3 regions of the Vogesella facilis genome follow, and region 2 is predicted to be linked to each of the others. Evidence: predicted binding sites of a transcription regulator. Region 2 holds the regulator's gene; each other region holds the start of a gene.
The links. Region 2 encodes FNR, which switches genes on or off when oxygen is low (the NO sensors DNR and NnrR bind a similar motif). Its sites were predicted from a motif close to TTGATNNNNATCAA; they were not measured.
Positions count from the first base shown of each region.

Region 1: the regulator FNR is predicted to act here: its motif matches at 3,623-3,636, upstream of ACFOLG_RS02935 (quaternary amine ABC transporter ATP-binding protein).
Region 3: the regulator FNR is predicted to act here: its motif matches at 3,050-3,063, upstream of ubiU (ubiquinone anaerobic biosynthesis protein UbiU).

Region 1 is NZ_JBHRXN010000009.1:14,871-19,932, forward strand. Features, by position in the region: gene ACFOLG_RS02915 (electron transfer flavoprotein subunit beta) at 1-722, shown strand, start outside; gene ACFOLG_RS02920 (aromatic ring-hydroxylating oxygenase subunit alpha) at 800-2,059, shown strand; gene ACFOLG_RS02925 (FAD-binding oxidoreductase) at 2,196-3,299, shown strand; gene ACFOLG_RS02930 (hypothetical protein) at 3,331-3,612, opposite strand; gene ACFOLG_RS02935 (quaternary amine ABC transporter ATP-binding protein) at 3,742-4,920, shown strand; gene ACFOLG_RS02940 (ABC transporter permease) at 4,987-5,062, shown strand, end outside.
Region 2 is NZ_JBHRXN010000001.1:128,349-133,410, reverse strand. Features, by position in the region: gene ACFOLG_RS00690 (DUF1853 family protein) at 1-324, shown strand, start outside; gene ACFOLG_RS00685 (flavodoxin family protein) at 329-784, shown strand; gene fnr (fumarate/nitrate reduction transcriptional regulator Fnr) at 840-1,586, opposite strand; gene hemN (oxygen-independent coproporphyrinogen III oxidase) at 1,698-3,104, shown strand; gene ACFOLG_RS00670 (Rrf2 family transcriptional regulator) at 3,185-3,634, opposite strand; gene hmpA (NO-inducible flavohemoprotein) at 3,691-4,929, opposite strand.
Region 3 is NZ_JBHRXN010000005.1:2,435-7,496, reverse strand. Features, by position in the region: gene ACFOLG_RS01960 (ABC transporter permease) at 1-680, shown strand, start outside; gene ugpQ (glycerophosphodiester phosphodiesterase) at 1,090-1,824, shown strand; gene ACFOLG_RS01950 (bestrophin family protein) at 2,020-2,937, opposite strand; gene ubiU (ubiquinone anaerobic biosynthesis protein UbiU) at 3,122-4,120, shown strand; gene ACFOLG_RS01940 (U32 family peptidase) at 4,126-5,031, shown strand; gene ubiT (ubiquinone anaerobic biosynthesis accessory factor UbiT) at 5,018-5,062, shown strand, end outside.

The DNA.
Region 1 (5,062 bases), on a different contig from region 2:
CGGTAAGCGGCCGCCCCTGTGCTGCCGCCGCCGACAGCGCCGCGCTGGCGCTGGCGCTGAAACTGGTGCCGTCACCGCAGCACCTGCTGGTGCTGTACGCCGGTGATGCCGACGATGCCGCGCTGGGTCCGTACCTGGCGCAGGGCGTCAGCTGCATCAACGTGCTGCCGGTGGTGGCCGGTGCCGACATCACCCGCGTGCTGGCGCGCCAGCTGCAGGATGTGGATCTGGTGTTGTGCGGCCGCCGCGCCGGCGGCGGGCAGGGCAGCGCCATGCTGCCCTACCTGCTGGCCGACGAATTGAACATCCCGTTGCTGCCGGATGCGCTGCAGCTGCAGTTGCGCGCTGGCGAGCTGGAGGTCGAGCAGTTCCTGCCCAAGGGGCAGCGCCGCCGGCTGGCCGCCGCCTTGCCGGCAGTGGTGGCGGTGCACGAGCGCGCCTGTGCGCCGCAGCCATATGTCTATGCGCGACTGCAGCAGGGGCAGATCCGCCACCTGTCGCCGGCCAGCCTGCAGCCCGGCGTGGTGCATCTGGAACCGGCCAACCGCCGCGCGCGCCCGCTGGTGGCCGCCAGCAAGGCCAGCGGCCACGAGCGCATGCTGGGCGCCATTGCCAGCGATGGCGCCAAAGCCGGCGGCGTGGTCGTAAAACAGGGCGATCCGGTCGAAAAAGCGCAAGTTCTGCTGAACTACCTGCGCGACCATCATCTCGTCGATTTCTGACAACTACTTGCTGTTTTCCGCCCCACCCGGCAACAGCGCACCCCCTGCAAACCGCGTTGTTTTTGGAGAAGATCATCATGACTAGCAGCACGATCGCGTTTCATCCGGCCGTCAACCTGCGCGAACTGGTGGCCCGCCGCGTGCCGGGCTACAGCCTGGAAGCCCCGTTCTATACCTCGCCGGCGGTGTTCGATGCCGACATGGAACACATCTTCAGCAAGCACTGGATTTATGTCGGCGTATCGGTGGACGTGCCGGAGCCGGGCGATTACATGACTGTGCAGCTGGGTCAGCAGCCGATCCTGATCGTGCGTGATGATGACAACGAAATCCGCGCCTTCCACAACGTCTGTCGCCATCGCGGTTCGCGGCTGTGTGCCGAGGACAAGGGTACCGTCGGCAACCTGGTGTGCCCGTACCACCAGTGGACTTACGATCTGTCCGGCAAGCTGATCTTCGCCGATCACATGCAGGAAGGCTTCGACCTGTCGCACCACAGCCTGAAGTCGGTGCACCTGCGCAATATGGCCGGCCTGCTGTTCATCTGCCTGGCCGACGAGCCGCCGGCCGACTTCGACGCCATGGCCGAGGTAATGACCCCGTACATCGCTCCGCACCAGATCGACAACACCAAGGTGGCGGTGCAGGTGGACATCATCGAGCAGGGCAACTGGAAGCTGACGCTGGAAAACAACCGCGAGTGCTACCACTGTACCGGCAACCACCCGGAACTCACCGTGTCGCTGTTCGCCTACAGTTACGGTTTTGCACCGAAGGAAGAAACCGCCGAGGGCCTGCGCCAGTACGAGGAAATGGTGGCCGACCGTCACCAGCACTGGGAATCCTGTGGCCTGCCGTCCACCGAGGTGGAGCGCCTGTCGGATGTGAGCGGCTTCCGCACCATGCGCATGCCGCTGGACCGTAGCGGCGAGTCGCAAACGCTGGACACCAACGCCGCCTGCAAGAAGCTGCTGGCCGACTTCAAGGATGCCTCCATCGGCGGCCTGTCGTTCTGGACCCAGCCGAACTCCTGGCACCACTTCATGGCCGACCACATCGTGACCTTCAGCGTGATTCCGCTGTCCGCCGACACCACCCTGGTGCGTACCAAGTGGCTGGTGCACAAGGATGCGGTGGAAGGCGTGGATTACGACGTGAAGAACCTGACCGCGGTGTGGAACGCCACCAACGACCAGGACCGCCGCCTGGTGGAAGAATCGCACCACGGCGCCAAGAGCAAGGCCTACCAGCCGGGCCCGTACTCGCCGTTCACCGAAACCCTGGTGGAGAAGTTTAGCGACTGGTATATCCGCCGCCTGGGTGCCGGCCTGGAGTAAACAAGCACGAGACCTGCGGCCGGTCACCTGCGCACCCGCGCCGGCGGCCGGACCAGCCAGGCAGTACCACACACACCACCGGCAGGTTGGCCGCATGCGGCCAACCTTTCCGGGCCAGCAATGACAGGGTGCCATCATGACTACCGCCACTCCCACCTTCGCCTTTACCGAACCGGCGCCGTACTGGCAAAGCGGTGTCGACGACACCCTGCAATGCGTGTCGGTGCACGATGAAACGCACGACGTGCGCACCTTTACCTTCCGCGCGGTGCCGGCGCGGCGTTTTGCCTACCTGCCGGGGCAGTTCCTCACCCTGGAGCTGAACATCGACGGCCAGACGGTAAACCGCTGCTACACGCTGTCGTCGTCGCCGACGCGGCCGGATACCGTCACCATCACCGTCAAGCGGGTGCCGGGCGGGCAGGTGTCCAACTGGCTGCACGACAATCTGCAGCCGGGCATGAATCTCAGCGTGCTGGGGCCGTCCGGCGAATTCAGCTTCGCCCACGCCCCGGCCGAGCGTTACCTGTTCCTGTCCGCCGGCAGCGGCATCACGCCGCTGATGTCGATGAGCCGTGCGCTGGGCGATCTGGGCGGCAGTATCGATGTCGCCTTCGTGCACAGCGCGCGTTCGCCGGCCGACCTGATCTTCCGCCACGAGCTGGTGCAGCTGGCGCGGGCGCGCCCCGGCTTCCGCCAGGCCGCCATCGTGCAGAGCCGCCATCCGGAACCGGAATGGCACGGGCTGGAGGGCTTTCTCGACCTGCCGGCGCTGGAGCGGCTGGTGCCCGATTTCCGCCAGCGTGCGGTCTACTGCTGTGGCCCGGCGCCGTACATGGCCGCGGTACGTTCGCTGTTGCAGGCTGCCGGCTTCGATATGGCGCTGTACCACGAAGAGAGCTTCAATTTTGCCGAGCTGAACGCGGCGGCAGACGCGGGCACGGTAGAGGAGGTGGCCGAGGCGCCGGCCGGCGAGGGCGGCTTCGAGGTGCGGTTTGCCAAGCTGGGCGATGTGGTGCATACCAAGCCGGGGCAGACTATCCTGGCGGCGGCGCAGCAGCAGGGCCTGCGCGTGCCGTCGTCCTGTTCCAAGGGGCTGTGCGGCACCTGCAAGACCAGGCTGCTGGAGGGGCAGGTGGACATGAAACACGGTGGCGGCATCCGCCAGCGCGAGATCGATCAGGGCTGGATTTTGCCATGTTGCAGTGTGCCATTAACGCCGGTGGTGCTGGACCGCTGACGGCATTTTGGCCGCGAATTCGCCCTTTATTTCACGCCGTTCGAGTGCCAACCGGACGGCGTTTTCCATTTTTACCGCCGCGCAAACAGTATTTTTTGCTGTCAAGCGCGGAAAAAAAGCGCATGCTGACCTGTCTGGTAACGACCGGCGCTGCGTTTTTCGCCACTGCAGCATGCACAAATACGGGGACGGAAGTGCCCGTCTGGCGGGCATCGCAACGATATAAGCCCCTTCTGTGGTACTGATTGGTGCAATGTCGTTTTCGGGCAGGTTGGCGTCGGTTGGTCATTGCTTCCCCAGTCGTATCGTCCATATCTTTTTCCTTGATACATATCAATTACTACAACAGCTTGGGTGTGGTTACGCCGGTTGTTTGCGCAGTGCAACACAGGCACGGCGCTTGCTGCGGTGCAGCAGCCTCGCCAGGGCAAAGGAGAAAGCGATGCAGTCAGGCAAGATCGTGGTAGAAAACCTGTACAAGGTTTTCGGAGACAAGCCGCAGGACGCAATGCGTCTGCTTAAGCTTGGGGAAACCAAAGAAACGGTGTTCCGCAACACTGGCCAGGTGGTTGGCGTGAACAATGTGTCGTTCTCGGTGGACGAGGGCGAAATCTTCGTGCTGATGGGCCTGTCCGGCTCCGGCAAGTCGTCGCTGATCCGCCTGATCAACCGGCTGATGGATCCCACCGACGGTCGCATCCTGCTGGATGGCCAGGACATCACCAAGCTGTCGCCGGCCGATCTGGTGTCGCTGCGCCGCCGCGACATGAGCATGGTGTTCCAGAGCTTTGCGCTGATGCCGCACCGCACGGTGCTGGACAACGCCGCCTTCGGCCTGGAGATCGCCGGGGTTGGCCGCAAGGAGCGCGAGAAGCGCGCGATGGAGGTGCTGGAGCAGGTCGGCCTGGCCACCTTCGCCCGCAAGATGCCGCACGAGCTGTCCGGCGGCATGCAGCAGCGCGTGGGCCTGGTGCGCGCGCTGGCGGTGAATCCGTCGCTGATGCTGATGGACGAGGCATTCTCCGCGCTGGACCCGCTCAAGCGCAGCGAGATGCAGGACATCCTGCTGCAGCTGCAGCGCGATCACCGCCGCACCATTTTCTTCGTGTCGCACGATCTGGAAGAGGCGCTGCGCATCGGCACCCGCATCGCCATCATGGAAGGCGGCCGCCTGGTACAGGTGGGCACCCCGCAGGAGATCATCGAAAACCCGGCCGAAGACTACGTGCGCGAGTTCTTCAAGAGCGTGGATACCTCGCGCTACCTGCTGGCCAAGGATCTGCTCGACCCGCATGGCGTGGGCGTGATGGTGAACGGCAATCTCGCCGGCCAGCCGGACGCGCAGCATCACTGGGTGGCCTGTGTCTCCGGCGACCACAAGCTGCTGGGCCTGGTGGGTCGCGATACGCTGGGGGAGGCGGGCTGTAACCCGGCCGAGCGTTGCGTGCCGGTATCGCCGGTCAACCCGGCCTCGGCGCTGCCGGATGTGCTCAAGCGCCTGCAGGGCCAGCGCGAGCCGCTGCCGGTGATCGACCACGACGGCCGCTACCTGGGGGTGATTACCGCTTCCAGCGTACTGTCCAAGTTGTCCGAGCACCGCCTGCAGACGGCCGTGCACTAAGCCGCGATCCGCTTCCCCGATTGATGAGGACGGCGCCGCTGGCCTGTCCGTACTGGAGTACACGCCATGAACGATATCTGGCAAAAATTCATCGCCAACCCGCACGACTTCCTGCCCATCGGTGAATGGGTCAACGACTTCA
Region 2 (5,062 bases):
CAATTTCCTTGCAACCCGGATGCCTGCTGCGGCTGGTGGCGGCGGCTGTCCGAATGTTGGCCGCAGCATGCCGCCGACAGCCGCTGGCTGATCCTGCCGCGGCTGAGCTGGCTGGCGCCGGCGCGCGCTGCCGTCGAGTCGGTGCTGAGCCTGGCGCAGCTGCAGGCCGAGCTGGCGGTGGCCGACGGCGCGCGGCTGGTGGCCGAGCTGGTGCCGGCGGCCGACGGCGACTGGCATGAGATCGCGCGCGGCTTCGTGGTGCGCGACGACTGGCCGCGGCCCGGCATGCTGGCCGAGCTGCAACGCAAGCTGGCTGCATCGTAGCCCCATGAAGACCCTGCTGTTCGTCTACGCCAGCCAGAGCGGCCATACCCGGGCACTGGTGATGGCCGCGGCGGGCGCCGCCGGCGGCGAGGACAATGTGGCGGTGCGGGTGCTGCCGGCACTGCAGGCCGGCATCGACGAGCTGCTGGCCTGCCACGCGCTGGTGCTGGCCACGCCGGAGAATTTCGGCTACATGGCCGGCGCGCTGAAGGATTTTCTCGACCGCACCTTCTACCCGGCGCAGGGCAAGGTGGCGGGTCTGCCGTACGCGCTGATCATCAGCGCCGGCAACGACGGCCAGGGCGCGCTGACTGCCATCCGCCGCATCGCCAGCGGCTACCCGCTGCACGAGGCGCTGCCGCCGCTGCTGGTAAAGGGCGAGGTGACGGAGGCGGCGTTGGCCGCCGCGGCGGAACTGGGCGCCACGCTGGCGGCGGCGCTGTCGATCGGCGCCATCTAGCACCGGACTGGCATGCAAAACGCCCCGCAGGGCGGGGCGTGGTGGTGGAGCTGGCTTAGCGCAGGCTGTTGGCTTGCGAGCAGCCGGCCACCAGCGCCTTCAGCTCTTCCGGCTGCAGCATCTGGATATGCTTGTGGTCCACCTTCAGCCAGCTTTGCTGCTGGAACTTGGACAGCGTACGGCTGACGGTTTCCAGTTTCAGGCCGAGGAAGCTGCCGATTTCCTCGCGGCTCATGCGCAGGATGAAATCGTTGGCGGCAAAGCCGCGCGCGGCCAGCCGTTGCGACAGGTTGAGCAGGAAGGCGGCCAGCCGCTCCTCCGCCTTCATATTACCCAGCAGCAGCATCACCGACTGGTCGCGCACGATCTCGCGGCTCATCAGGCGGAAGAAATGGTGCTGCAGGCTGGGGATGTCGCGGCCCAGGGTTTCCATGCGGTTGAACGGCAGCTCGCACACCTCGCTGTCTTCCAGCGCGATGGCGTCGCAGCCGTGCTGGCTGGCGGAGATGCCGTCCAGTCCCATCAGCTCGCCGGACATCTGGAAGCCGGTCACCTGCTCGCGGCCGTCCTGGCTGGAAACGCAGGTCTTGAAGAAGCCGGTACGCACCGCGTACAGCGAGCGGAAGCCTTCGCCGGAGCGGAACAGGTATTCGCCACGCTTCAGGCGGCGGCTCTGGCGGATCACCGCATCGAGCTGGGCCATTTCTTCCCGGTTCAGGCCGACTGGCAAGCAGAGTTCGCGCAAACTACAGTTGGAGCACGACACTTTCAGTGTGTGCAGGGAGGGGGTTTGCTCGGTCATGGGTTCCGGTTTTCGCAAGGCTAGAGGCTTGCTTGACACGCGTCAAAGCGTGGCAAGTGTCAATTAGCGCAAATTTACCAGCCCACCACCAGTTTTCCAAGCCAGAAAATTATGACACCCACCGCCCCCTTTATGCCGACCCAATGTGTTTTCGATCGCGAGCTGATCGAAAAACTGGAAGGTTCCGGCCCGCGCTACACTTCCTACCCCACTGCCGACCGCTTTCACGGCGGCTTTGGGGTCAAGGATTACGAACACTGGCTGCAGCAGCATGCCATCGGTGCCAGCCATCGGCCGATCTCGCTGTATGTGCACGTGCCGTTCTGTAACACCATCTGCTACTACTGCGGCTGCAACAAGATCATCACCAAGGACAAGAGCCGCGCCGACCAATACTTGGACTACCTGGAAAAAGAAATCGCCCTGGTGGCCGGCCGCCTCGGCTACCGCGAGAAGGTGATCCAGCTGCATTTTGGCGGCGGCACGCCGACCTTCCTGTCCGACGAGCAGCTCAGCCGGGTGATGGCTGCCATCAACCAGCATTTCGAGCTGCTGCCGGATGGCGAGTTTTCCATCGAGATCGACCCGCGCAAGGTTGGCCGCGACACCGTGCTGCACCTGGGCCGGCTGGGCTTTAACCGCATGAGCGTGGGCATCCAGGACTTCGACCCGGCGGTACAGCAGGCGGTGAACCGTATCCAGAGCGAGGAGGAGACCCTCACCGTGATCAGCGCCGCGCGCGAGGCCGGCTTCAAGTCGGTGAGCGTCGACCTGATCTACGGCCTGCCGCTGCAGAACGCCGACTCGGTGCGCCGCACGGTGGACAAGGTGGTGGCGATGAACCCGGACCGCATCGCGCTGTACAACTACGCGCACCTCCCCAGCGTGTTCATGCCGCAGCGACGCATCAACGAGGCTGACCTGCCCAGTGCCGCGCACAAGCTGGACATCCTGCAGAATTCGGTGCAGCAGCTGGCCGACGCCGGCTATGTGTTCATCGGCATGGACCACTTCGCCAAGCCGGACGACGAGCTGACCCGCGCGCTGCAGCAGGGCCGCTTGCAGCGCAACTTCCAGGGCTACTCCACCCACGCCGACTGCGACATGATCGGCCTGGGGGTGTCGTCGATCGGCAAGGTCGGTCCCTGTTATTCGCAGAACGAGAAGGATATCGACGCCTACTACGCGGCGCTGGATGCCGGCCACCTGCCGGTGCTGCGCGGCATGACGCTGACCCAGGACGACATCCTGCGTCGTAGCGTGATCCAGTCGCTGATGTGCCGCTTCTCGCTGTCGGTGGAGGCGATCGAGGAAACCTTCGCCATCAACTTCGCCAATTACTTCGCCGACGAGCTGCCGCTGATCCGCGAGTTCCAGCACATGGGGCTGCTGACCTTCGACGGCGACTTCCTGATGGTGGCGCCTAAGGGCCGCTTCCTGATCCGCAACATCGCCATGGTGTTCGACCGCCACCTGCGCGAGCGCGAAACCCGCGCGCGCTACTCCAAGACCATCTGAGGCCGGCGACAGCGCGGCGGCAGACGCAACAAAGCCCGGCATAGCCGGGCTTTTTGTTTGCGGCCAACCTTGGCGGATGCCTAGCTGCGGCTGGGCACGCCCATCAGGTGCAGCACGGCGATGGCCTCGCCGGTGGGGGTGGCCACCACATCGGCCAGGGTGTAGCGGTCCAGCACCGCGAAGAAGGCGCCCAGCGCCTCGTCCAGCACGCCTTTCAGCTGGCAGCGGCCACGCAGGAAGCACGGCGGCTCGGCACAGTCGATCAGGTCGCCGATGTCTTCCAGCGAGCGGATCACCTCGCCCAGCCGGTAGTGCGCGGCGGGGCGAGACAGCGCCAGCCCGCCGCCCTTGCCGCGGCTGGTGGCCAGCCAGTCGTGCTGCGCCATGAAATGCACCACCTTGACCAGGTGATTGCGCGACACGCCAAAGCGTTCGGCAATCTCGCTGATGGTGACCGGGGTCTCGCGCTGCGGGTAGCTCAGGTACATCAGTACCCGCAGGCCCAGGTCGGTAAAGTGCGTCAGTTGCATGGCGGCGGCGTCGGGAGCAAAGCCCAGAGCATACGCTTGCTGGGCGCCGGCCTCAATTACAGCCCGGTGCCGCCGGTGCCGAAGGCCTCGGCGTGGATGCGCGCGGCGTCCACCCCCAGCGCCAGCAGCGCGGCCTGCTGCTGCTGCATGAACGGCAGCGGCCCGCACAGGTAGTAGTCGGCATCCGGCAGGATGGCGCTGGCCGCCACCGCCGCCAGCTCGATGCGGCCAACATGCTGGTAGTCGCGGCCGGCGACGTCTTCGGCACGCGGCTGCTCGTACCAGACCTGGCTTTGCAGTTGCGGGTATTCGCGCGTCCAGTTGGCCAACTGCTGGCGGAAGGCGTGCACGCCGCCGTGGCGGCAGGCGTGCAGGTAGCGGATGCTGCGCGGGCTGTTGTGCTGCAGCAGCTGTTCCAGCATCGCCAGCAGCGGCGTGGTGCCGACGCCGGCGCTGAGCAGCACCACCGGGCCGCTGCGCTCCTCGTGCAGGAAGAAATCGCCCATCGGCGGCGCCACGTCCAGATGGTCGCCCTCGTTCACCGCGTAATGCAGCTGGTTGGACACCATGCCGGCCGGGCTGTTGTCGCCGGCTTCACGTTTCACCGAGATGCGCAGCGCACTGCCACCGGGCGCCGACGACAGGCTGTACTGCCGCGGCTGCACCATGCCCAGCTGCGGCACCAGCAGGCGTACCGACAGGTACTGCCCCGGGCGGTACTGCGGCAGCGGGCCGCCATCGGCCGGCTGCAGGTAGAAGGAGGTGATCTCTTCGCTCTCCACCACCTTGCGGCCAACCTTGAAGCCGCGCCAGCCGCTCCAGCCGCCGCGCTGGCCCGCGGCCTGCTGGTACAGCTTGGCTTCCTCGGCGATCAGGATGTCGGCCAGCTGGCCGTAGGCGGCGGCCCAGGCGGCGATCAGTTCATCGCTGGCGGCCTCGCCCAGTACCTCGCGGATCGAGGCCAGCAGGTGGCCGCCGACAATCGGGTAGTGCTCGGCGCGGATGCCCAGGCTGGCGTGCTTGTTGGCCACCAGCGCCAGTACCGGCGCCAGTACCGACGGGTTGTCGATGTGCTCGGCGTAGGCGGCCACCGCCATCGCCAGCGCCTGCTGCTGGCTGCCGGCCTGCTGGTGGCCCTGGTTGAAGATCTGCTTCAGCTCCGGGTTGTGCTGGAACATGCGGGCGTAGAAATGGCGGGTGAGGGTAACGCCGTGCTCTTTCAGTACCGGGGCGGTGGCTTTGACCAGTTGGCGGGTAGCGGCATCCAGCATGTGTGCATCCTTTAGATGTGTAATTTATACATTTTTAAAAGCGCCAGTGCCCGTGTCGGGCTCGCCGCTTCCCAGCCGCTGATGCATGGCAGGGCCGCTGGCAACGGCAAATTAAATATGTGCCAATTGTACATGTTTGAATTGGGGCTGTCACGGC
Region 3 (5,062 bases), on a different contig from region 2:
GCAACGGCCGCACCGGCCTGCTGTTCGACGGCGAGCTACTGGCCAGCATCTGGCACAGCTGCAAGGTGGCAGTATGGGTGAGCCTGCTGTCGGTGCTGCTGGGCACCAGCAACGCCTTCCTGCTGGAGCGCGCCGAGTTCCGCGGCAAGGGCCTGTTCACCACGCTGATGCTGGTGCCGCTGGTGATTCCGGGGGTGATCCTCGGCATTTCCATCCTCGCCTTCGCCAGCCAGATCGCCAACTTCCTCTACGACCACTGGGAGATCGAACTGGAATGGCTGCGCCCCGGCCTGCCGCTGGTGGTGATGGGGCAGGTGTCCTACATCATCACCATCGCCACGCTGACCATCGCCGCGCGGCTGAAGCGCTTCGACACCTCGCTGGAAGAGGCGGCGCTGAACCTGGGTGCCAGCCGCTGGCAGATCCTGCGCACCATCACCCTGCCATACCTGAAGCCGGCCATCATCGGCAGCGGCGCGGTGGCCTTCCTGCTGTCGTTCGAGAACTTCAACACCACGCTGATGCTGGTGGGTAGCGACAGTCCGCTGACCATCCTGATGTACGGCCGCATGCGCGAGGGCGCCTCGCCGGTGCTGAACGCGGTGAGCCTGGGGCTGATGCTGGTGTCGGCGCTGGCGGTGGTGTTGCTGTACCTGCGCAAGCCGAAGCAGCAGGCTTGATGTTCGTGGAGCAGGTTGGGTTGAGCGCAGCGAAGCCCAACGTTTACCGCGTCTGGTTTTGTATCCGCTACGCGGATGATGTTTGAAGTCGCCGGTTCCGCCCGGCGAACGGGCCAGGGGGCGTGCCGCCGCCCCCTCGCGACCCCGCTCGCCCCTTATGGTCCGCGAAACCCCGGCCCAAAAGGCATTCGCCAGGCGCCGGCAATTCGCCGTTTGCTAACGTCAAACGGCTCAGATGCCGTCTTAAAACCTGGCGAACACCATTTTGACCGGCGCTCCCCGTAGGGCAATCTGGCGCTTTACAACGTTGGCCGCATTCTTTACGCCGGCTTCACTGCCAAGACGGTGCCAACGATGCTTTGCCCAGCGCTGTGCCGAAGTAGCCGACTCGAACAAGATGGAGAACGAAATGCAACCCTGGCCTTACCCCTACCTGTTCGCCCACCGCGGCGGCGGCCGGCTGGCGCCGGAAAATACCCTGGCCGGCATGGCCACCGCCGTGCAGTACGGCTACGGCGCGGTGGAGTTCGACGTCAAGCTCAGCCGCGACGGGGTGAGCTTCCTGCTGCACGACGACACCCTGCCGCGCACCAGTAACGGCCAAGGGTTGGCCGCAACGCAGGACATCGCCGCGTTGTCGCGGCTGGATGCCGGCAGCTGGTTCGCGCCGCGCTTCGCCGGCGAGCCACTGCCCAGCTTCGCCACCATCGCCGCCTACTGCCGCGCGCACCGGCTGCTGGCCAATGTCGAGATCAAGCCCTGCCCGGGGCGCGAGGCGGAAACCGGCCGCGAAGTGGCCCGGCTGGCCGCCGAGCTGTGGCAGGGCCACCCGGCGCCGCCGCTGCTGTCGTCGTTTGCCTGGGAGGCGCTGCTGGCGGCGCGTGACGCCGCGCCGCAACTGCCGCGCGGCTGGCTGATCGAAGAGCAGTGGCCCGCGGACTGGCCGGCGCGGCTGGCCGAGCTGCAGGCGGTGTCGCTGCACAGCGACCACCTGTTGCTCACCGCCGAGCGGGTGGCGGCGGTGCGCGCCGCTGGCTACCGCGTGCTGGCCTACACCGTCAACGACCCGGCGCGCGCCGCCGAGCTGCGGCAGTGGGGCGTGGATGGCATCTTTACCGATGCGCTGGACGTGATCCGCCCCTGAAGGCGGCATGACGCGCTGCTGCGCGGCGGCGCTACGGTGGGCAAAACGGCTGCGGCATGCTCATCTGCGGCTTGTAAACGCCGCACCGCGCCGTTGTTGCCTTGTCTCGCGCCAGCCCGCGAGGCCGTAGGGCGGTGCTGAAAGCAAAAAGGTTGGCCGCATGCGGCCAACCTTTTTTGTTACTAGCGAGGAGGGTCAGTGCAGGTAGATGCCGTCCGGCTGCGGCGGCGGCACCTGCATCGGCACGCCCTGCAGTTCGCGCAGCGAGGCCTCGATATTGTGGCTCATGGCGGCCAGTGGCAGATCGTTGCCCTCCTTGCCGAACGGCTCTTCCAGCTCGTCGCCCAGCGTGTCCAGCGCCAGGAAGGTGTAGGCGATGAACACCGCGATCAGCGGCGTCACCCAACCGATGCTGGTGGCCAGGCCGACCGGCAGCAGCATGCAGTAGATGGTGACGGTGCGGTTGAGCAGCACGCGGTAGGTAAACGGAATCGGCGTGGTGCTGATGCGCTCGCAGCCTCCCTGTACTTCCACCAGCGTATCCATGTTCTTGTCCAGCATCTGCCACTGCCAGTCGTTGATGCTGCCGTCGCGGCGCAGCTCGGCCAGCAGTTGCTGCAGCCAGGCCAGGATCAGCGCCGGCTGGTTGCGCGCCTGCTGTACGCGCTGCCACTGCGCCGGCGGCAGCAGCCGCTGCAGGTGGGCGCTGACATCCTCCTGGCGCAGATGGCCTTTCAGCGCGTAGATAAAGGCGCAGATGCCGTCGATCAGCGGCGTGGTCTGCGGCGCGGCGGGGGCCAGCGCCAGGCATTTGCCGGTCAGCTCGCGGCTGGCGATCAGCAGGCCGCCCCACAGCTTGCGCGCCTCCCAGAAGCGCTCGTAGCTGGCCGAGTTGCGAAAGCCGAGGAAGATGGCCAGCGACACCCCCAGCAGGGTGAAGATGTAGATGTTCAGCGATGACTGCGCATGGCGGCTGATCCACCACGGCGCCCAGATGCTGGCCAGCAGCGAGATGCCAAGCACCAGCAGCAGGCGGCTCATGATGCGGGGGACAACCGAGCCTTGCCAGATGAACAGCAGGCGGAACCAGTGGTAGCGGGGGCGGATGATCATGGTGCAGAGGTGGCGGGGTGGGCAGCCGCCCATCATAGGCCCTATGTTGCAGTGCGGTAAACGGGATCGGCCCGCCTTTTGCGCACGGCGTGGTGCCGTGGCGGCTAAATGCTTGATTTGCGGCAATGGCGGCCGGCGGCGGCTGGGCTAAGGTCTGCCCGTTTTGCTTGCAAGGAATCCCATCATGCCGCTTCCGGAACTGGTCTGCCCGGCGGGCAGCCTGCCTTCGCTCAAGGCCGCGGTCGACAATGGTGCCGACTGCGTGTACTTCGGCCTGAAGAACGACACCAATGCCCGCAACTTCGCCGGGCTGAATTTCGATGCCAACAGCGCCGCCGAGGGCATCCGCTACGCCCGCGCCAAGGGCGTCAAGACGCTGCTGGCCATCAACACCTTTGCCCAGGGCGCGGAAAGCGCGCGCTGGCAGCATGCCATCGACGAAGCCGCCGAGCTGGGCGTCGATGCGGTGATCCTGGCCGATTTCGGCCTGCTGGATTACGCCAGCCGCCGCCACCCGCAGCTGCGCCTGCACCTGTCGGTGCAGGGCTCGGCCAGCAATTACGAGGCGGTCAACCTGGCGCAGCAGCTGTTCGGCGTGCAGCGTGCGGTGCTGCCGCGGGTGCTGACGCTGGCGCAGGTGGAGCAGGTGATCGCCCACACCGATGTCGAGATCGAGGTGTTCGGCTTCGGCAGCCTGTGCGTGATGGCGGAAGGACGCTGCCTGCTGTCCAGCTACGCCACCGGCCAGTCACCCAATACCCACGGCGTGTGCTCGCCGGCGCGTTTCGTGCGCTGGGAGGAGGGTGCGCAGGGCATGGATGCGCGGCTGAACGGCATCCTGATCGACCGCTACGCACCGGACGAGCCCAGCGGCTACCCCACGCTGTGCAAGGGCCGTTTCGAAGTGGAGGGAAGCACCGGCTACGCGCTGGAAGAGCCCACCAGCCTCAACGTGCTGCCGCTGCTGCCGGAGCTGCTGCGCATCGGCGTGGCCGCCATCAAGGTGGAAGGCCGTCAGCGCAGCCCGGCCTATGTGGCGCAGGTTACCCGCGTGCTGCGCCAGGCGCTGGACAAGGCCGCACAGGGTGGCCGCCACGCCGACCCGCTGGCGATGGCCACGCTGGGCAAGCTCTCCGAGGGCCAGCAAGTGACGCTGGGCGCCTACAACCGACCATGGAAATGACCGACATGCCACTCCCGCTGCAACTGGTGCTGGGGCCGCTGCTGTACTTCTGGCCACGCGACCAGGTAATGAACTTCTACGCGGAGGCCAGCAGCTGGCCGCTGCAACGGCTGTATCTGGGCGAGGTGGTGTGCTCGCGCCGCCAGCAGCTGCGCACCCAGGACTGGATCGCGCTGGCCGCCGACATCGCCGCCAGCGGCAAACAGGCGGTGCTGTCCAGCCAGGCGCTGCTGGAAAGCGAATCCGACCTCAAGCGGCTGCGCAAGCTGATCGACAACGGCGAGGCGCTGGTGGAGGCCAACGACGCCGGTGCGGTGCACCTGCTGCAACAGCGCGGCCTGCCGTTCGTCGCCGGCCCGTACCTGAACATCTACAACAGCGACACGCTGCGGCTGTACCGCCGCCTGGGCGCACAGCGCTGGGTGCCGCCGGTGGAAATGTCCGGCGACAGCGTGCGCCGCATCGCTGCGGCCAACCCGGACATCGAAACCGAGGTGTTTGCCTGGGGCCGGCTGCCGCTGGCGCTGTCGTCGCGCTGCTTCACCGCGCGCCACTACCAGCTGAACAAGGATGACTGCCAATTCCGCTGTCTGGAACACCCGGACGGCATGACTTTGGCCACCCGCGAAGCGCAGGATTTCCTCGCCATCAACGGCATCCAGACCATGTCCGCCGGCTGCCACAGCCTGCTGCACGAGATCGCCGCACTGCCGGCACGCGGCGTGCACGCGCTGCGCATCAGCCCGCAGCACCAGCACCTGGCCGCCGTGGTGCAGGCCTTTGCCACCGCCATTGCCGGCGAGCAGCCGGAGACCAATCTGGCCACCCTGGCACCGGGGCCGCTGGTGAACGGCTACTGGCACGGCGAACCCGGCATCGTGTTGAAGGAGGTGGCGCATGGCTGTGCCTGATCTGAAAGTGCCGGCCGCACTGGCACGAGTG